DNA from 3 places in the Marinobacter flavimaris genome. Region 3 is predicted to be linked to each of the others. Evidence: predicted binding sites of a transcription regulator. Region 3 holds the regulator's gene; each other region holds the start of a gene.
The links. The regulator FliA, encoded in region 3, starts transcription of late flagellar genes. The targets are predictions, from matches to a motif close to CTAAAGTTTNNNNNNNNNNNGCCGNTAA.
Positions count from the first base shown of each region.

Region 1: a site for FliA is predicted at 2,775-2,802, ahead of ACGK9W_RS18320 (methyl-accepting chemotaxis protein). Genes of this name have one in related genera too.
Region 2: a site for FliA is predicted at 2,571-2,598, ahead of ACGK9W_RS06460 (methyl-accepting chemotaxis protein). Genes of this name have one in related genera too.

Region 1 covers NZ_CP171359.1:3,925,923-3,931,264, reverse strand. Annotated here, with positions in the region: gene ACGK9W_RS18325 (response regulator) at 1-938, shown strand, start outside; gene ACGK9W_RS18320 (methyl-accepting chemotaxis protein) at 939-2,615, opposite strand; gene ACGK9W_RS18315 (CHAD domain-containing protein) at 2,841-4,193, shown strand; gene ACGK9W_RS18310 (thiol-disulfide oxidoreductase DCC family protein) at 4,177-4,551, shown strand; gene ACGK9W_RS18305 (rhodanese-like domain-containing protein) at 4,635-5,015, shown strand; gene ACGK9W_RS18300 (YchJ family protein) at 5,023-5,342, opposite strand, start outside.
Region 2 covers NZ_CP171359.1:1,399,711-1,405,052, reverse strand. Annotated here, with positions in the region: gene ACGK9W_RS06475 (helix-hairpin-helix domain-containing protein) at 1-359, opposite strand, end outside; gene ACGK9W_RS06470 (hypothetical protein) at 400-798, opposite strand; gene ACGK9W_RS06465 (carbon-nitrogen hydrolase family protein) at 971-2,491, opposite strand; gene ACGK9W_RS06460 (methyl-accepting chemotaxis protein) at 2,640-4,526, shown strand; gene ACGK9W_RS06455 (hypothetical protein) at 4,541-5,342, opposite strand, start outside.
Region 3 covers NZ_CP171359.1:1,962,330-1,967,671, reverse strand. Annotated here, with positions in the region: gene flhA (flagellar biosynthesis protein FlhA) at 1-720, shown strand, start outside; gene flhF (flagellar biosynthesis protein FlhF) at 781-2,088, shown strand; gene ACGK9W_RS09105 (MinD/ParA family protein) at 2,157-2,969, shown strand; gene ACGK9W_RS09100 (RNA polymerase sigma factor FliA) at 3,001-3,744, shown strand; gene cheY (chemotaxis response regulator CheY) at 3,907-4,290, shown strand; gene ACGK9W_RS09090 (protein phosphatase CheZ) at 4,311-5,096, shown strand; gene ACGK9W_RS09085 (chemotaxis protein CheA) at 5,113-5,342, shown strand, end outside.

The sequences.
Region 1 (5,342 bases), 2.0 Mb from region 3:
CAAGGCAGTTGCTGTCTCTTGCCGAGAACTGGCACACGCATCCTCTCGACGCTCTTTCGAAAAGAGAAACGATGGATACGCTGGTCGAGACCATGCGAAATTGCGACCTGAAGCCGGTTGAGGAAAGCCCTGGACCCAGTAAACGCGGCTCTCGGAAAATCCACATTGTGGACGATGACGAGTTGGTGGCTCAGGAAATGCTTACCTGGCTTATTGAGGCCGGATTTGATGCGGAAGTTTTCCTGTCTTCGTCGGTTTATCTGGATATATTTGAAACGCTTGCCCGGCCAGACATGATTATTATGGACGTCGCCTTTGGCGAGGACATGAGCGCGGGGCCGGACATCATTCGACAGCTTCGCAACCGGCTGGGGAGAATGCCGGCGGTTATCTTTCTTTCCATCCATGACGAAATGCCCGCCAGGCTTGCAGCGCTCCGGGCGGGTGCCTCGCGCTATCTGGTCAAACCGGTCACCAAAGACCGCCTTATGGACCTCGCCCATGAATTCGCCGAGCGCAAGCACACGACAACCTACCGCGTTCTGCTGGTAGATGACGATCAAACCGCCCTGCAGGCCGCAAAAATACAGCTGGAATATGTTGGGCTTGAGGTACATGCCTGCGAGGAACCTCTGCAGGCATTGACAGTTGCGCGGGCGATCAGGCCAGATGTCATCATTCTGGATATTGTGATGCCCAACGTCTCCGGGACGGAACTCGCTGCCATCCTCAGGGAGGACCGTGAATTCGATGCCACTCCCATCGTCTTCCTGACGTCACAGTCTCATCAGGATGAGAAAACCTTGAGTGTTGCCCTCGGAGGCGACGACTACGTCCTGAAGCCGTTCGACACCGACTACCTGACCGCCACGGTCCGCGCCCGTGCCAAACGCTCCCGAAGGTTGCGCGAGCTCATCAATGCGACCGACAGCCGCTGATCAGACCTTGAACTGACCAACTAGCTCCCGAAGGCTCTCCCCCAGGCGCGCCAGTTCGTGGCTGGCTTCGTTGGTCTGGTTTACGCCGGTATCACTGCGTTGGGCAGCATCGACAATACGGACCACGTTCTGGTTAATCTCTTCGGCGACCTGGCTCTGCTGCTCTGAGGCTGTGGCGATCTGAGTCACCTGATCATGAATCTTGCCGACCGATGTCTCGATGGTTCGCAACGCGCTGGTTGCATGATTGATTCTTTCGACGGTTTCCGTCGAGCGGTTGCGTGATTTGTTCATCCGCTCAACCGATGCCTTGGATTCGGTAACAAAGCCGTCAATCATGGTGCGAATCTGATCAGCAGACTCGGCGCTGCGTTTCGCCAGCTGGCGAACCTCATCCGCAACCACTGAGAAACCACGCCCATGCTCACCAGCCCGTGCAGCCTCGATGGCGGCATTAAGGGCCAGCAGATTGGTCTGCTCAGTCACAGCATGAATGACATCCAGCACCTGCTGGATCTCATCGGACTTTTCCGCCAGGGCATTGATGCTTCGGGCGGTATCTTCAATCTCTTCGGACAGTTTGTTCACGGCGCCCTGAGCACTGCTGATGGTTTCGCCACCTTCCCGGGCCATGCGATCGGCGTCTGAGGCCGAACTTTCAACTTCATTGGCATTACCGGAAATCTGCTGGATGGTGGCGGCCATTTCGTTGATGGCTGAGGCAATCTGATCCGTCTCGGACCCCTGCTCCTGAACCGAAGCCCGGGTCTCGTTTGCAACCCGGCTCAGTTCTTCCGCTGCAGAAGCCACCTGGTCTGTTGTCGCGCCCACCTCACGCATGGTGTCCTGGATCTTGACCACGAAGGCGTTAAAACGCCGGCCCAGCTCGGCCAGTTCGTCATTGCCTTCGTCTGGCAGGCGCTGGCGCAGGTCACCCTCACCGTCGGCGATTTCCTGCATCATGTTGCTGACGCTCTTCAGTGGCCGGGTCACACTACGACCCACGAAGATGCCGATTACCAGGGCAATCACGACCACCAGCACTGTCACCAGCAGGATAAAGCCCAGGGTTTCGGCCATACCGGCTTCAATTTTTTCGCGAGCTGCTGCTACCTGGCGATCAATGTCGGTAATGTAGACGCCAGCACCGATCATCCAGTCCCAGTCCGGGATGATCGTGGAGTAGGACATCTTGGGTTCTTCATTGCCAGAGGCCGGGTTCATCCAGTCATAGCCATAGAAGCCCTCACCGCGGGCCGCGTCGAAAAGATTGCCAACCAGTTTCCTGACAACCGGGTTTGACGTGGGGCCTTCTTTCGAAGGATCTGGAGCATACGCCAGGTTGAAAACATCCCGGGTGTAGGCGAATACATAATTGGTTTCGTCAAAACGGATAGAACGCAGACGCGCGGCAGCCGCCTCCTTCGCCTCCGCTTCTGTCATTGAAGGGTCGTTCTTGGCCTCCAACACCACTGCCTCAGCAGCATCAATCAGGTTCTGCAGCCCGGTCTTACGTGCATCGAGAAGACTGGTCTCCAGGCGTTTGAGTTCGGCTTCGCCATTTGCCTGAATCTGATTGGCGGTGATCCAAGCGAGGGTTGCCGCCGTTATAAGTACAGGCACAAGTACAGCGATAAGTAAGCGGCTTCGGATTTTTAACCGACTCAGAACATTCATGCTTTCAAACTCCCGGGAACTTGCTATTGATGCGGATTATCCACAGACCAACTCAGACGATCTGTTCCAGTTTGTTAAAAGAGATTTCACTGACTCTCTCTGCGCGTGTTCAGCGCTACGGATAAACGGACCTTCCGCCAATGTTTTCAGACAAGTAGAGTAACGGCAGTAACGTAAATGTCTTGAGCAAGCGTCAGACTAAAGGACCACTACGAAGGTAGACCAATGAAGCACCTGTTTCTGGTACGCCATGCCAAATCCAGCTGGGCCGATGAAACGCTCTGTGACCGGGAGCGGCCACTGAACGCCCGGGGCGAGAGTCAACTGGTACCTCTGGGCAGGGCTCTGGAAGCATCGGGCGCGCTCCAGGGCGAGATCTTCAGCAGTGATGCCACCCGCGCCATCGCCACACTTGAGGGGGCAGCGCCTGAGATGGCTGCTCGCGAGCGCTGCCAGCATCTTGCCGAGCTGTACACCTTTGACTACCGGCGTCTGCTCGCCTGGCTAGAACATCGCGACGCTGATTCCGGAATCACGCTTGTAGGTCACAATCCTGCCTTGCTGGAACTGGCCCAGTGGCTGCTGAAACATCCTCCCGAACAGCTACCTACCGCCAGCTTCATTCACATCCGCCTCCCGATCAAACATTGGCACCAGCTAGACCGGGGCAAGGGCAAGCTGGTGGCTCTGATGACGCCACAGGATTACAGCTATGCCCACTTCGAACGGAAACTTAAAAAGAAAGCCAGAACCGAGGGAGACGACCCGGCAAGGGACATCCCCAAGGCCCTTCACCACCAACATGATCGGCTAAGGCAACTGGAGCGTGGTGTTATCCTGGGCCTGGACGACGAATTCCTGCACCAATACCGGATTGCGATTCGGCGCAGCCGGGCCATTGCCGAATCGGTGCAGGAAGTGACCGGTGACAAGACGCTGGCAAAAGCGGTTAAAACCCTGAAACGTCATGCCCGTGCGACGGGACCGTTACGCGATCTGCATGTTTTTCTCCAGGACTTGCCTGAATTGTGTGGCGACAATTCGGAAATCCGGGCAGCCCTGCAGATCTGGTTCGAACAGGAAACCGCCAACCGCCACAAAAAACTGGTCAAGCGCCTGCAGAGCAAGCGCTATCACGACAGCATGGAGCACTGGCTGAACCTCATTGAGTCCCGAAAGTTCCAGAAGTTGGCGGAGACGCTGAGGGCAAAAGACATCCGAAAGGCGGTGGAGAGCCGTATAAAAGGGTTCAACAGATTGACCGCTGAGCTGATGCATACCTCCCCGGATGAGGATATTCATCGGCTTCGCAAGCAACTCAAGCGAATCCGTTACCTGATGGAGCTGGACTCGAAAATCTGGAAGCCCGAGCTGAAAACGATGAAAGCACGCCAAAAGCTGTACGGCCGCTTCCAGGATCTCCATGTTCAGATCGAGCTGCTTGACCAGTTCCGCAAGGCGGCCCCGGAGGTCTTACCCGCTGCCCTCGACGGGATCCTGGAAACCCTGGAAGAGTGTAAAGCGGACGCCCGGAAACAGATTCTGACCCTTGGAGGACTTGATGGAGCCCCGTTATGACACCCTGTTTTACGACGGACAATGCCCACTGTGTGCCAAGGAGATTCGCACTTTGCGCAAACTCCAACGGGGCAACCTGATTTTTGCAGACATTCACGAACAGCGTGATGGCAGCGGCAATTTGCCGAGCCATGAAACCCTGCTGCGACGCCTGCACCTGATGACCTGGACCGGGGAATGGGTCATCGGCTTGCCTGCAAACGTTCGGGCCTGGTCCCACACGCCCTATGGCTTTCTGTTCAAGCCCCTGCTGTGGCCCGGCATTTTCCAGATTGCCTCGCGTATCTACGGGAGATGGGCAGATAAGCGCTTTGAACGTAAGTACGCCTGCGCCTTCGGTAACAACGAGGCGGCTTAATCGTACATATGCGGAGTGACGCTCGGCGGTCGAACCCTTATCCTGAGGCATAACCTTATTCCATCAGTTTGAGGAGCTCAGCCATGAAAACTGCCCATGACCTTGTAGAAGCCGCCAGGAAAGAAATCCAGGAAGTGCCCCTGGATCAGGCGGACGATGCCATCAGGAATGCCGATCTTCTGCTGGATGTGCGGGATGCGGATGAATACCGGGCTGGCCATATACCGGGCGCGGTGAACATTTCCCGCGGCTTGCTGGAGTTCAAGTTTACCAACGATCCGGCGTTTGAGAGCCGCGACATGAACATTGTCTGCTACTGCAAAACATCCGGGCGAGCCGCCCTGAGCGCCAAGGCCCTGAAGGAAATGGGCTACATGCATGTGCAGTCCATCGCCGGTGGATTCGATGCCTGGCAGGAAGCAGGCAAACCGGTCGCCAAGCCGGAACTGCCCTCGTTCGAGTAATGGATACCTACAGGCAGCAGGTCTTGTACTTCCGGCCACTGCCACAGGGGCAGGCGTCGTTCCGACCGGGCTTCAACTGGCCCTCGCTGGTGTCTCCCCGAAGGTAATACCAGCGGCCCTGCTCCTGAACGAAATCGGATTTTTCTTCGAGAAAGCCCCAGCCCTTGCCCAGGCGGTAGAGCGCTCGGAAATGAACCCTGCCGCGATTGCCCGACTCACTGGTGTCCAGGATCTGCAAACCGGTCCATTCCGGCGAGTCTGCCAGAGTGAGCGTCTGTGGTCGTGTGCTCTGGTGCCAGGTGGCTCGCAGGTAATCCGGAAGATCGA
Region 2 (5,342 bases), 560 kb from region 3:
GGCGCTGATTTCTTGGCTGCCGTGCTGGCCTCTTTACTCACTTCATCTGTGAGCTTCTTGACCTCTTCACCCGCTTCCTTGGAAGCCACGCCAAGACGCTCGAGAATGCTGCTCTGCAGTTCATGGAACTCTTCCAGGCGGCGCTCAAACTCTTCGTGGAAACGCTTCATCTCGCGGTCGCGAAGCTCGTCGATTTCCTTCAGCAGCTTGCGAACAGGCTCCTGAACCTGGTTCTGCAGGCTGTCGAACTGCTTCAGCGCATCGTTCACCAGGCCTTCGATCTGGGAAGAAGTCTTTTCGAACTCCTTGTTGACCTTTTTCACGATTTTATCAACGTTCTGTTTGGCTTTCTTCGCCATGGAATGTCTCCTTACGGGCAGGTTTCAACGAAAATCAATGTCAGGCCATCTGCCGGAAACCGGACATGGAGCCTGGGGAACGACGTGATTTGAGCGACTGTTTTTTGGATAGCACTTCCCGGATTCTGCGGAGCTTTTCCGCCAGCGACGAGCTGCCGTTGGAGTCGAGCTCTACAAAATCGATTGAATAGAAGAAGTTACTGCAGTGTTTTCTGCGTTCGGTCACCAGCCCGGCGAGTCCTTCTGCGCGGATCTTGTCGAACGGCATGTCCATCACGAGATCGAGCACCACGGTATCACCGGGGTTGAACACTTTGTCGGTTTTCATAACACATCCGTAGCCGTCCAGCTCATAAAGGGCGGCTTCGACAAGTTCCTTCCGAAAAAGGCCCTGTCTGACTCGGAATCGTGCGACAAGGTCCGGCAATGCTTCGTTCATGAATCGGGTTCTCTGGTGATTTCCGTATCCACAGCAACCTGTCTCATTGGGAGACAGGCTGGATATTGGTTAAACAATAGACACTGAATTCTAGTTTTGCAACGCCATCAGTGCCATACGATCGACCGCTAACGCAGTTATTTAACAAATTGACCTGGCTGATCAGGCCAGTTTACTTGGTCTTCAATTCATACATATCAACGCGACGATCTTTCAGGTTAGTGACAGACCCCTCGTTACGCACCAGTTTCAGCTTTTCCAAGTCCATATCGGAGAACATGATCATCTCCGTATTCGGCGTGGTTTCCGCCATAACTGCATCGTGCGGGAAGGCAAAATCCGAAGGTGAGAATACGGCAGACTGAGCGTACTGGACGTCCAGGTTCTCGACTTTCGGCAGGTTGCCAACGCTACCAGTGACGACCACATAGCATTCGTTTTCGATTGCGCGGGCCTGGGCGCACTGGCGAACCCTGAGGTAGCCGTTTTTGGTGTCGGTCCAGAACGGCACCATGATGATATCAACCTCCTGGCTGGCAGCAATACGGCCCAGTTCAGGGAATTCGATGTCATAGCAGATCATGATGGCGACCCGGCCGGCATCGGTCTCGAAGACCTCAAACTGGTTGCCGCCCTCGATCACCCAGTCGCGGCGTTCGTGGGGCGTGATGTGAATCTTGCGTTGCTCATCAACACGACCGTCCCGGTGGCAGAGATAGGACACGTTATACACCCGATCGTTTTCGATCAGCGGCATGGAACCGGTGATAATGTTGATGTTGTAGCTCACCGCCATTTCAGACATCTCTTCCCGGAACTGCTGGGTAAATCCGGCGAGGAAACGGATGGCCCGGGTCTGGTCCATCTGATCGGTCAGTCCCATCAGCGGCGCGTTGAAAAACTCGGGGAAGATGGCGAAGTCACTTTTGTAATCAGACAAGGCGTCCACAAAATACTCAACCTGCTCGAGCACCTCTTCAACCGAGGTAAATTCACGCATCTGCCACTGCACGGCGCCCAGCCTTATCTGAGTTTTCTTGACGCTCAGAACCGGGGAAGGTGGGGTGTAGAGAATGTTCCGCCATTCCAGCAACGTCGCGTAGCCCTGGGATTTCTCATCCTCGGGAAGGTATTTGTGCATCAACCGCGTAACCTGGAAATCGTTCGAGAGCTGGAAGCTCAGAATCGGATCGTAGATTTCCTTGCGATCGACCCGTTGAATGTACTCTTCGGGTGAATACTGTTCGGCGTATTTGAAGTAGCTCGGTATGCGCCCGCCCGCCAGGATGGCACGCAGGTTCATGGAGCGGCAGAGTTCTTTTCGCGCTTCGTAGAGTCGACGACCCAGGCGGTAGCCCCGATAGTCGGGGTGGATAAAGACATCCAGCCCATAGAGGGAGTCACCATTGGCGTTGTGCCAGATCTTCTCGTTACGGAGGATCAGATCGTCGTAGGTGTGCGGGTTGCTGAAACGCTCGTACTTAACGCAGACCGTCAGCGCAACCGCAATAAGCTGGCCGCTTTCCTCAATGCAGATCTGGCCGTCGGGGAACTGCTCCACCAATGCCTTGATGGTGTCCTTCGGCCAGGAGCCTCCGATGTCGTCGTATACCCGATCCATAAGCTTCTGAAGCTGATCGTAGTCATCAAGCCTCAGGTTCCGGAGGTTGAGGTGCAGTTCTTCATGGGCCATTCAGTTCGGCTCCCGTTCGTTATGGAATGAGGACAATCTCAGCGTCTGCGTCAATAATTGGAAAGTTTAACAGAAGCCGCTAAAGACTTCGCACCATGGGCCGAAACACACATTAACGAATATCAATTTTATTGCTGAGGATTCGACCGTGCAGCTGACATTCGGGCAAAAGCTCCTGACTGCTTTCGGTATTCTGTTGCTGTTGGTTATGGGGGCTTTTACGCTCTCTGGCGATTTACGATTACAAAGCACCACCGAAACCTATGTGAACGCGCTGATCGACGACACCGTACAGCAGAGCACGTCGAGCATCGCAGAGTGGCTCAATGCCCGGCTGGTGATGACTGAAGCCACCGCCAAAGCCCTGGAGAATGCCGAGAACGACGAAGAGGCGCGGGTCATTCTTCAGGCCATTACCACCGGCGGCGGCTTCCGGGATGTCTATGTCGGGCGTACCGACGGCTACATGCTGATGAAATCGCCGGAGGCGAATGCCACGCTGCCAGCGGATTACGATCCCCGCCAGCGCCCCTGGTACAAGAAGGCCATGAGCCTCGGAAGCGCCTCGTTCACCGAGCCGTATCAGGATGCCAGCACCAACGACATGATCATCTCCACACTTGCGCCCGTGAAGCGCGGTGAATACGAGGGCGTGGCCGGTGCTGATATCGGCCTGGGCGCGATAGCAAAAACCCTGAGCACAGTCACACTCGCGGACACCGGTTACGCTGCTTTGATCAATGAGCGTGGCACCATACTGTTCCACCCACGGCAAAGCCTTGTCGGCAAGAACATCAGTGAGCTCATTGGCGGCAAGCCGGATCTTGGCGGGGACGCTCACGAATACAGTAATGATGACGGCAACTGGGAGGCCAGCTTCCATCCGATCAGTGAAGCGCGCGGCGTGCAATGGTATCTGGGGACCTTTGTAAACGCGGACAAGATCAACGCACCGGTCCAGAGCGCCAGAATGACTGGATTGATCATGGCCGTGATCGGCCTGATCGTTTCTCTGGTGATCCTGCATCTGGGCATCAAGGTTCTGATGGCGCCGGTTCGCCGCTTGAACAAGGCCATGGCGGACATTGGCAGTGGTGATGCTGACCTGACCCAGCGTCTGGACGACAGTGCAAAAGATGAATTCGGTGAGTTGGCCCGGAGCTTTAACCAGTTTGTCGAGAATATCCAGACGGTTGTTCGGGATGTCCAGAAGGGTAGCGCCGAACTCGGGGAAAATGTCAGCTCGCTGAGAGATACCGCCAGTACCAGTCGTTCGAGCGTGGAGAGCCAGCAGGCCGAAATCGACATGGTGGCGACCGCGATCAACGAGATGTCGGCCGCTGCCGGCGAGATTGCCCAGAACGCACAGCAAACCGCAGACGCCGCCAACACCGCGGATGCGGACAGCCGGGCTTCGCTGGAGACCGTCGCTGCCTCCCGGGACGCCGTACAGAAGCTCTCGAAGGAGATTAATGCGGCCGCAGAGGTCATCCACACCCTTGGCAAGGACGTTACATCAATCACAACAGTGCTTGAAGTGATTCAGGGTATTGCAGAGCAAACCAACCTGCTGGCATTGAATGCCGCGATTGAAGCCGCTCGGGCCGGTGAAGCAGGGCGGGGCTTCGCAGTTGTGGCAGACGAGGTACGTAACCTTGCCCAGCGCACCCAGTCCAGCACCGAGGAAATCAACGACATGATTGAGCGTCTGCAGAAAGGCGCCAATGATGCGGTCGATGTCATGAATGCCTCAACTGCAGTATCCAATGTCAGCATGGAAAAAGCGCAGGACGCTATGGATGCCCTCAACCGGATTGCCGAGGCAATCACGTCCATCAGCCAGATGACGTCGCAGATTGCCACAGCATCCGAGGAACAGACGTCGGTTACCGAGGAGTTGAATTCGTCGATTACCCGGATTGCAGATCAGGGCCAGGAAGCGGCCGCCGCGGCCTCCGAAAACGATGTTTACAGCGGGCAAATTGAGCGCATCGGCACCGCACTGAACCAGAACGTGTCGAGGTTCCGGGTGTAAGCGAAGAGCGACTGTTAGCGGCTTAGGACTTCCAGCCGACGGCGCAGGTTCTCGAAGGTTTTGCGCCCAACGTAACGGGATTCTTCGCTCAGGTACGGGTTTTCGAGAGTAATGACCTTACGCTCGTCGAGATCAAGCTCTTTCACAGCGCGGGCGTAGTAGTGCCTGAGGAAATCATTGAAGCTGCCATCGTGGATGGCGCGCTCAATTCCCAGCTGAAGGCGATGGGCGGTTTCCTGGTCTTCGGGACCGACAAAGAGATAGGACGGCATCGGGTAGGCGATCAACAGATCAGGCTCAATTAGGAGATTAGGATCCTGCTCCAATTCCAGGTCGTAAAGCACTTCGCTTACGCCCCTGGCAAAACACTCGAAGCGTTCATTACGCAACATTCCGAACAGTATTTCGTATCGGGAGTGAGTGACCACCGGAATACCGTTGGCTTCAAGCACCGGTGTGTCTGGCCAGTGGGCGCCCTGGCCAATCCGAATCTGACTGTCTCTCAAGTCATCCAGAGTCTTGATTCCCGCAAACCGGGGCAAGGATTCCGGCATGACCACGCAAACCCGAAAACCGAGCAACCCGCCATCGACCGGAAACGGTATGGCGGTCAGGGACTTCTCCCGTTCTGCGGAGGTAGCGACATTGGCGATGTCAACTAATCGTGATTGGCCGTCTGTCAGTTCCCTCAGTACGCGGCCCTGGCTCAGCTCTTCACTTCTGATGATCTGAAATTCCCCGTACTCTGGCGTCTTCTTCAGAGCAAGCTCCACCAGGGCCCGGATGGCAGGGCTGTCGTAATTCCGGTACCAGAGT
Region 3 (5,342 bases):
GCCAGCTGGATTGAGCCGGACAAGAAAGACCAGGCCCAGACGCTCGGCTATACCGTGGTTGATGCCAGTACGGTGGTCGCCACCCATCTGAACCAGGTGCTGCAGAAACACGCCCACGAACTGCTGGGCCATGAGGAAGTCCAGAAGTGGCTGGATCAGCTGGAGAAGATTTCTCCGAAGCTGGCCGAGGAACTGGTGCCCACCACCGTTTCCATCAGTCTGCTGCTGAAAGTACTGCAGAACCTCCTGAAGGAGGAAGTGCCGATCCGGGATATGCGGTCCATTGCCGAGGCCATCGTGAACGTGCATCCGAAGAGCCAGGATCCGAAGCTGCTGACCACCGTAGCCCGGCAGTCCCTGCGCCGGATGATTGTTCAGAGCATCTGCGGCAACGAATCGGAGATACCGGTCATCACCCTGGACCCGGATCTGGAACAGTTATTGCTAAAGTCAGTTCAGCAGAGTCAACAATCCGGCGGTCAGGAAGATATTGGCCTGGTTCTGGAGCCGAATATGGTTGAAAAGCTCCAGCGCTCCCTGCAGGAGAGTGTTCAGCGCCAGGAGATGCTCGGCAAGCCGGCCATTCTGCTGGTTTCCGGGCCCCTGAGGCCGGTACTGGCGAAGTTTGCCAGTTATGGGGTAGAGCGCCTGCATGTGCTCTCGTACCAGGAAATTCCGGATAACAAACAGATTACGATCGTGGCGTCCGTTGGCCAGTAACGGCGCGGATGACAGAGCGGACAGCGCCGGCACGGCGTTGCCGGTGGAGGAAGAGGCATCATGAAAGTAAAACGGTTTTTTGCTCAGACCATGGCAGAGGCGCTCAAGCAGGTCAGTGAACAGATGGGGCCGGACGCCGTGATCCTTTCCAATCGTCGGGTCGACGGCGGTGTCGAAATTGTGACGGCGCTGGACTATGACGAGAATATGGCGCGCCAGCGACTGGGCAACCAGGCAGAAGAAGCCACCAACGGGTCCCGCTTGGCCGAGATGCAGGCCGACCAGCACAGGCGTCTTGAGGACGAGCTGAGCCGGTCCCGGGACCGCATCCGTGAAGTACGGGAAAAGCGGGCATCGCAGGGCGCGAGCTACGCCGGTTCGTTCGCTGCCATTCAGGAAGAGGTGAGCGGTGGTTTTGGTGATATTGAACCTCTGCCACAGGCGCCGAGGGAAGCCTATTCCGATGAGCTGGCGCAGATGCGGGCCGAGATCAGCTCGCTCAGAGACATGATGCAGGGCCGTCGGCCGCAACCGGAGCCGGAGGTTTCTGCGACCACCGCCGTGCAGCAGAGGCTTGCCGAGCGCTTGCAGGAGTTCGGCCTCGGCAGTGATCTGGCGGGGTCAATTTCCCGTCGTCACAAGGCGGGGCGTCTGGAAGACGGTTGGAAGCAGTCCCTGAAAATACTGTGTACCGGGGTCCGGACCTCCCGCATGGAGTGGCTGGATGAGGGCGGCGCCTACGCGTTGGTGGGGCCGACAGGGTCCGGGAAAACCACCACCATCGGAAAACTCGCCGCTCGCTACGTGCTCAAGCATGGTTCCGATTCCGTGGCCCTGGTTACCACGGATCGCTATCGGGTGGCGGCGCACGAGCAGTTATTCGTGTTCGGTCGGATCCTGAATGTGCCGGTTCGGGTCGTGGATGAGAGCCACAGTCTGGACGATATTCTGGACGAGCTGTCAGACCGTCATCTGGTGCTGATTGATACCGCCGGACTGACCAGTGCGGACAAAGGCTATCAGGAACAGCTGGCCGAACTGGCTCGCAGCCATCACAATATCAAAACCCATCTGGTGGTCTCGGCAACCAGTCAGCCTCGCATCATGAAATCCGTGTGGCATTGCTATAAGATGGCAAATCTTGCGGGCTGTGTGATGACCAAAATCGACGAGGCCCTGACGCTGGGTGAGTCTCTCGGGTTTGTGATGGAAACCGGTCTGCCGGTAGCCTATTACACAGACGGCCAGAAGATTCCTGAAGACCTGCACCACGCAGAAGCCGTTCCGCTGGTGCGGTTGGCCGTGGATCGGCTGAAAACACTCCAGCAACAGCAAGCGGTCGCAGAGGGCCTGAAAGAGCACGCCTGAGACCGGACAGATTGACAGCAGGCGTCGGAGACAAAGCCGGCGAAACGTGGCGAGAGACCAAAAACAGTATGAGCAGAGCACATCCGGTACAGGTGATTGCAGTTTCCGGCGGAAAGGGTGGTGTCGGCAAGAGTAACGTGTCGGTGAACCTCGGAATTGCCCTGGCGCAGAAAGGCCGGAGAGTGGTGCTGCTCGACGCCGATCTGGGGCTGGCCAATATCGACGTCTTGCTGGGCATCACTGCCAATCGCAACCTCCAGGATGTTCTGGCCGGCGATTGTGATCTGAAGGACGTTCTGGTGAATGGACCCGGTGGCATCAAGATTGTCCCCGCCTCTTCCGGTACCCAACGAATGACCCAGCTCAGCCCCATGGAACATGCCGGGCTGATTAATGCGTTCAGCGAACTGGGTGATCAGATCGATGTCCTGATCGTTGATACCGCCGCCGGGATTTCCGAGTCAGTGGTCAGTTTTCTGAGAGCGTCTCAGGAGCTGCTGCTGGTTGTCTGCGACGAGCCGACCTCGATCACCGATGCCTATGCCCTGATCAAGCTGATGAACCGTGATTATGGAACCAACCGCTTCCGTATTCTTGCCAATCAGGTTCGGAATGAGCAGGAAGGCCGGCATCTGTTTGAAAAACTGACCCGGGTCACCGAGCGCTTCCTCGATGTGGCACTACAATACGTAGGAATAGTTCCCTACGATGAGGCCGTGAAGAAAGCGGTTCAGCGGCAGCGTGCGGTGCTGGACGCCTATCCCAGGGCGAAAGCTTCACTGGCCATCAAGGCGCTGGCGGACAAGGTAGATAGCTGGCCGTTGCCGTCCTCGCCCCGTGGGCATCTGGAATTTTTTGTGGAGCGGCTCGTCGAAGTCTGAATCGGATCCAGTCAAACAAAAAACCGGATACATGACATTGGCGAAAAACCTCGGAATCTATAACCAGTCAAGTGCGCAGAAGCCGGCTCAGCTCATTGAGCAGCACGCGCCGCTGGTCAAGAAAATTGCCCTTCACCTGATGGCTCGCCTGCCGGCGTCCGTCCAGCTTGAAGACCTGATGCAGGCCGGCATGATCGGTCTGCTCGAGGCCGCCCAGCGTTACAGTTCTACCAAAGGTGCTACCTTCGAGACTTACGCCGGTATCCGTATTCGCGGCGCCATGGTGGACGAAATCCGCAAGGGTGACTGGGTGCCACGTTCTGTTCATCGCAACGCCCGTCGCATTTCCCAGGCCATCAAGGCCGTTGAAGATAGACTTGGCCGCGAAGCCCACGACCAGGAAGTGGCCGAAGAGCTGGGTATGGGGCTACCCGAATACCACTCCTACCTTTCCGATTCCAACAGCGGTCGACTTTTTAGCCTCGACGAGCTCAATGAATCCGGAGAGCTGCCGATAGAACAGACAGAGACGCAGGATAATCCCCTTGAGGGGTTGTCCTCCGATGCCTTCCGGCGGAGCCTCGCTGAGGCGATTGAAGACCTGCCGGAGCGGGAAAAGCTGGTGTTGAGCCTTTACTACCAGGAAGAACTGAACCTCAAGGAGATTGGCGCGGTGCTCGGCGTCAGTGAGAGCAGGGTAAGCCAGATTCACAGCCAGGCAGCCCTGCGCCTTCGGGGACGGCTCTCGGATTGGCGTCAGGAATCGGACAACTGACCGCGTTCAGTCTGTGTCGCCAACGAGGTAGTCTGTAGTTTTTGGTAACCGATGCTTTACAACCGAAGCAAAGGTCCGACAATAAGCGGTTAAAACAGCGGCCTGCTAGACTTTGAACGCAAAGGTCAAACGAATTCCGGGTGTTACTAACTGGAGGTCCCATTGGACAAAAACATGAAAATCCTCATTGTGGACGACTTCTCCACAATGCGACGGATCATCAAGAACCTGCTGCGTGATCTTGGCTTCACCAACACCGATGAAGCTGACGACGGCAACACGGCACTGCCAATGCTCAAAAGCGGCAAATACGATTTTCTGGTGACCGACTGGAACATGCCTGGCATGTCAGGCTTCGACCTGCTCAAGGCCGTTCGGGCGGACGAGAATCTGAAAACCCTGCCGGTATTGATGGTAACTGCTGAGGCCAAGCGCGACCAGATCGTTGCCGCTGCCCAGGCAGGCGTAAACGGGTATGTGGTCAAGCCGTTCACCGCTGCCGTGCTCAAGGAAAAGATTGAGAAAATCTTTGAAAGAATCCAGTAACCAGAGGTCGGATGGCTCTCATGAGCGATAGCAAAAAGAACCATCGGGGCCTTGAACCGGAGGTGACGGAAAAGCTCCAGCGGCAGGCAGCGGAACTGGCCGAGAGTGTTGATGCGGGTGATTATGCCAAAGCCATGACCCTGATCAATGAACTCAGCGAAGTCAGGGATCAGAGTCTGTACCGTGAGGTAGGGCGGCTGACGCGGAGCCTGCACGAAGCAATCCGGAACTTCCAGATTGATCCCCGTAACGCCGAGCAACAGGAAGCACTGTCAAAGATGACAGATGCCTCTGATCGTCTCGAATACGTTGTGCAGATGACCGGTGAAGCAGCCAACCGGACCATGGACCTGGTTGAGGAAACCATGCCGGTGGCCAATGCCCTCAGAGACGAGGCCGCCGCGTTGCGTGATGAGTGGCAGCGCCTGCGTCGCCGGGAAATGCAGCCGGCTGAGTTTCGCGAGCTGTACGGCCGGATTGATCGCTTTTTTGTCAGCATGGCAACCGATGCCGACACCATGTACAGCAACCTGTCGGAAATCCTGCTGGCTCAGGATTATCAGGATCTGACAGGTCAGGTCATCCAGAAGGTCACCGCCCTTGTGAAAGAGGTTGAGGAGCAGATGCTCAGCCTGGTGGTGATGGCCAGTCATGTGGACCAGCTCACGGGCACGGTGCACCAGATTGAAGAAAAAGAAGAGTCTGCAGAGAAGGGCGTCGGGCCCCAGATCAAGGCCGATGAGCGTGAAGATGTAGTTTCGGGGCAGGACGACGTAGACGACCTGTTGTCCAGTCTCGGTTTCTGAATAATGAGGGTAACGCATGGCGTTTGATGCTGATGAAGAGATTTTGCAGGACTTCCTCGTAGAAGCCGGCGAGATCCTCGAAAAGCTGTCAGAGCAGTTGGTAGATCTTGAGCGACATCCTGACGACAGTGATCTGCTCAACGCCATCTTCCGTGGTTTCCATACCGTGAAAGGCGGAGCCGGCTTCCTTCAGCTTGAAGCGCTGGTGAACTGCTGCCATTCCGCGGAAAACGTTTTCGACATCTT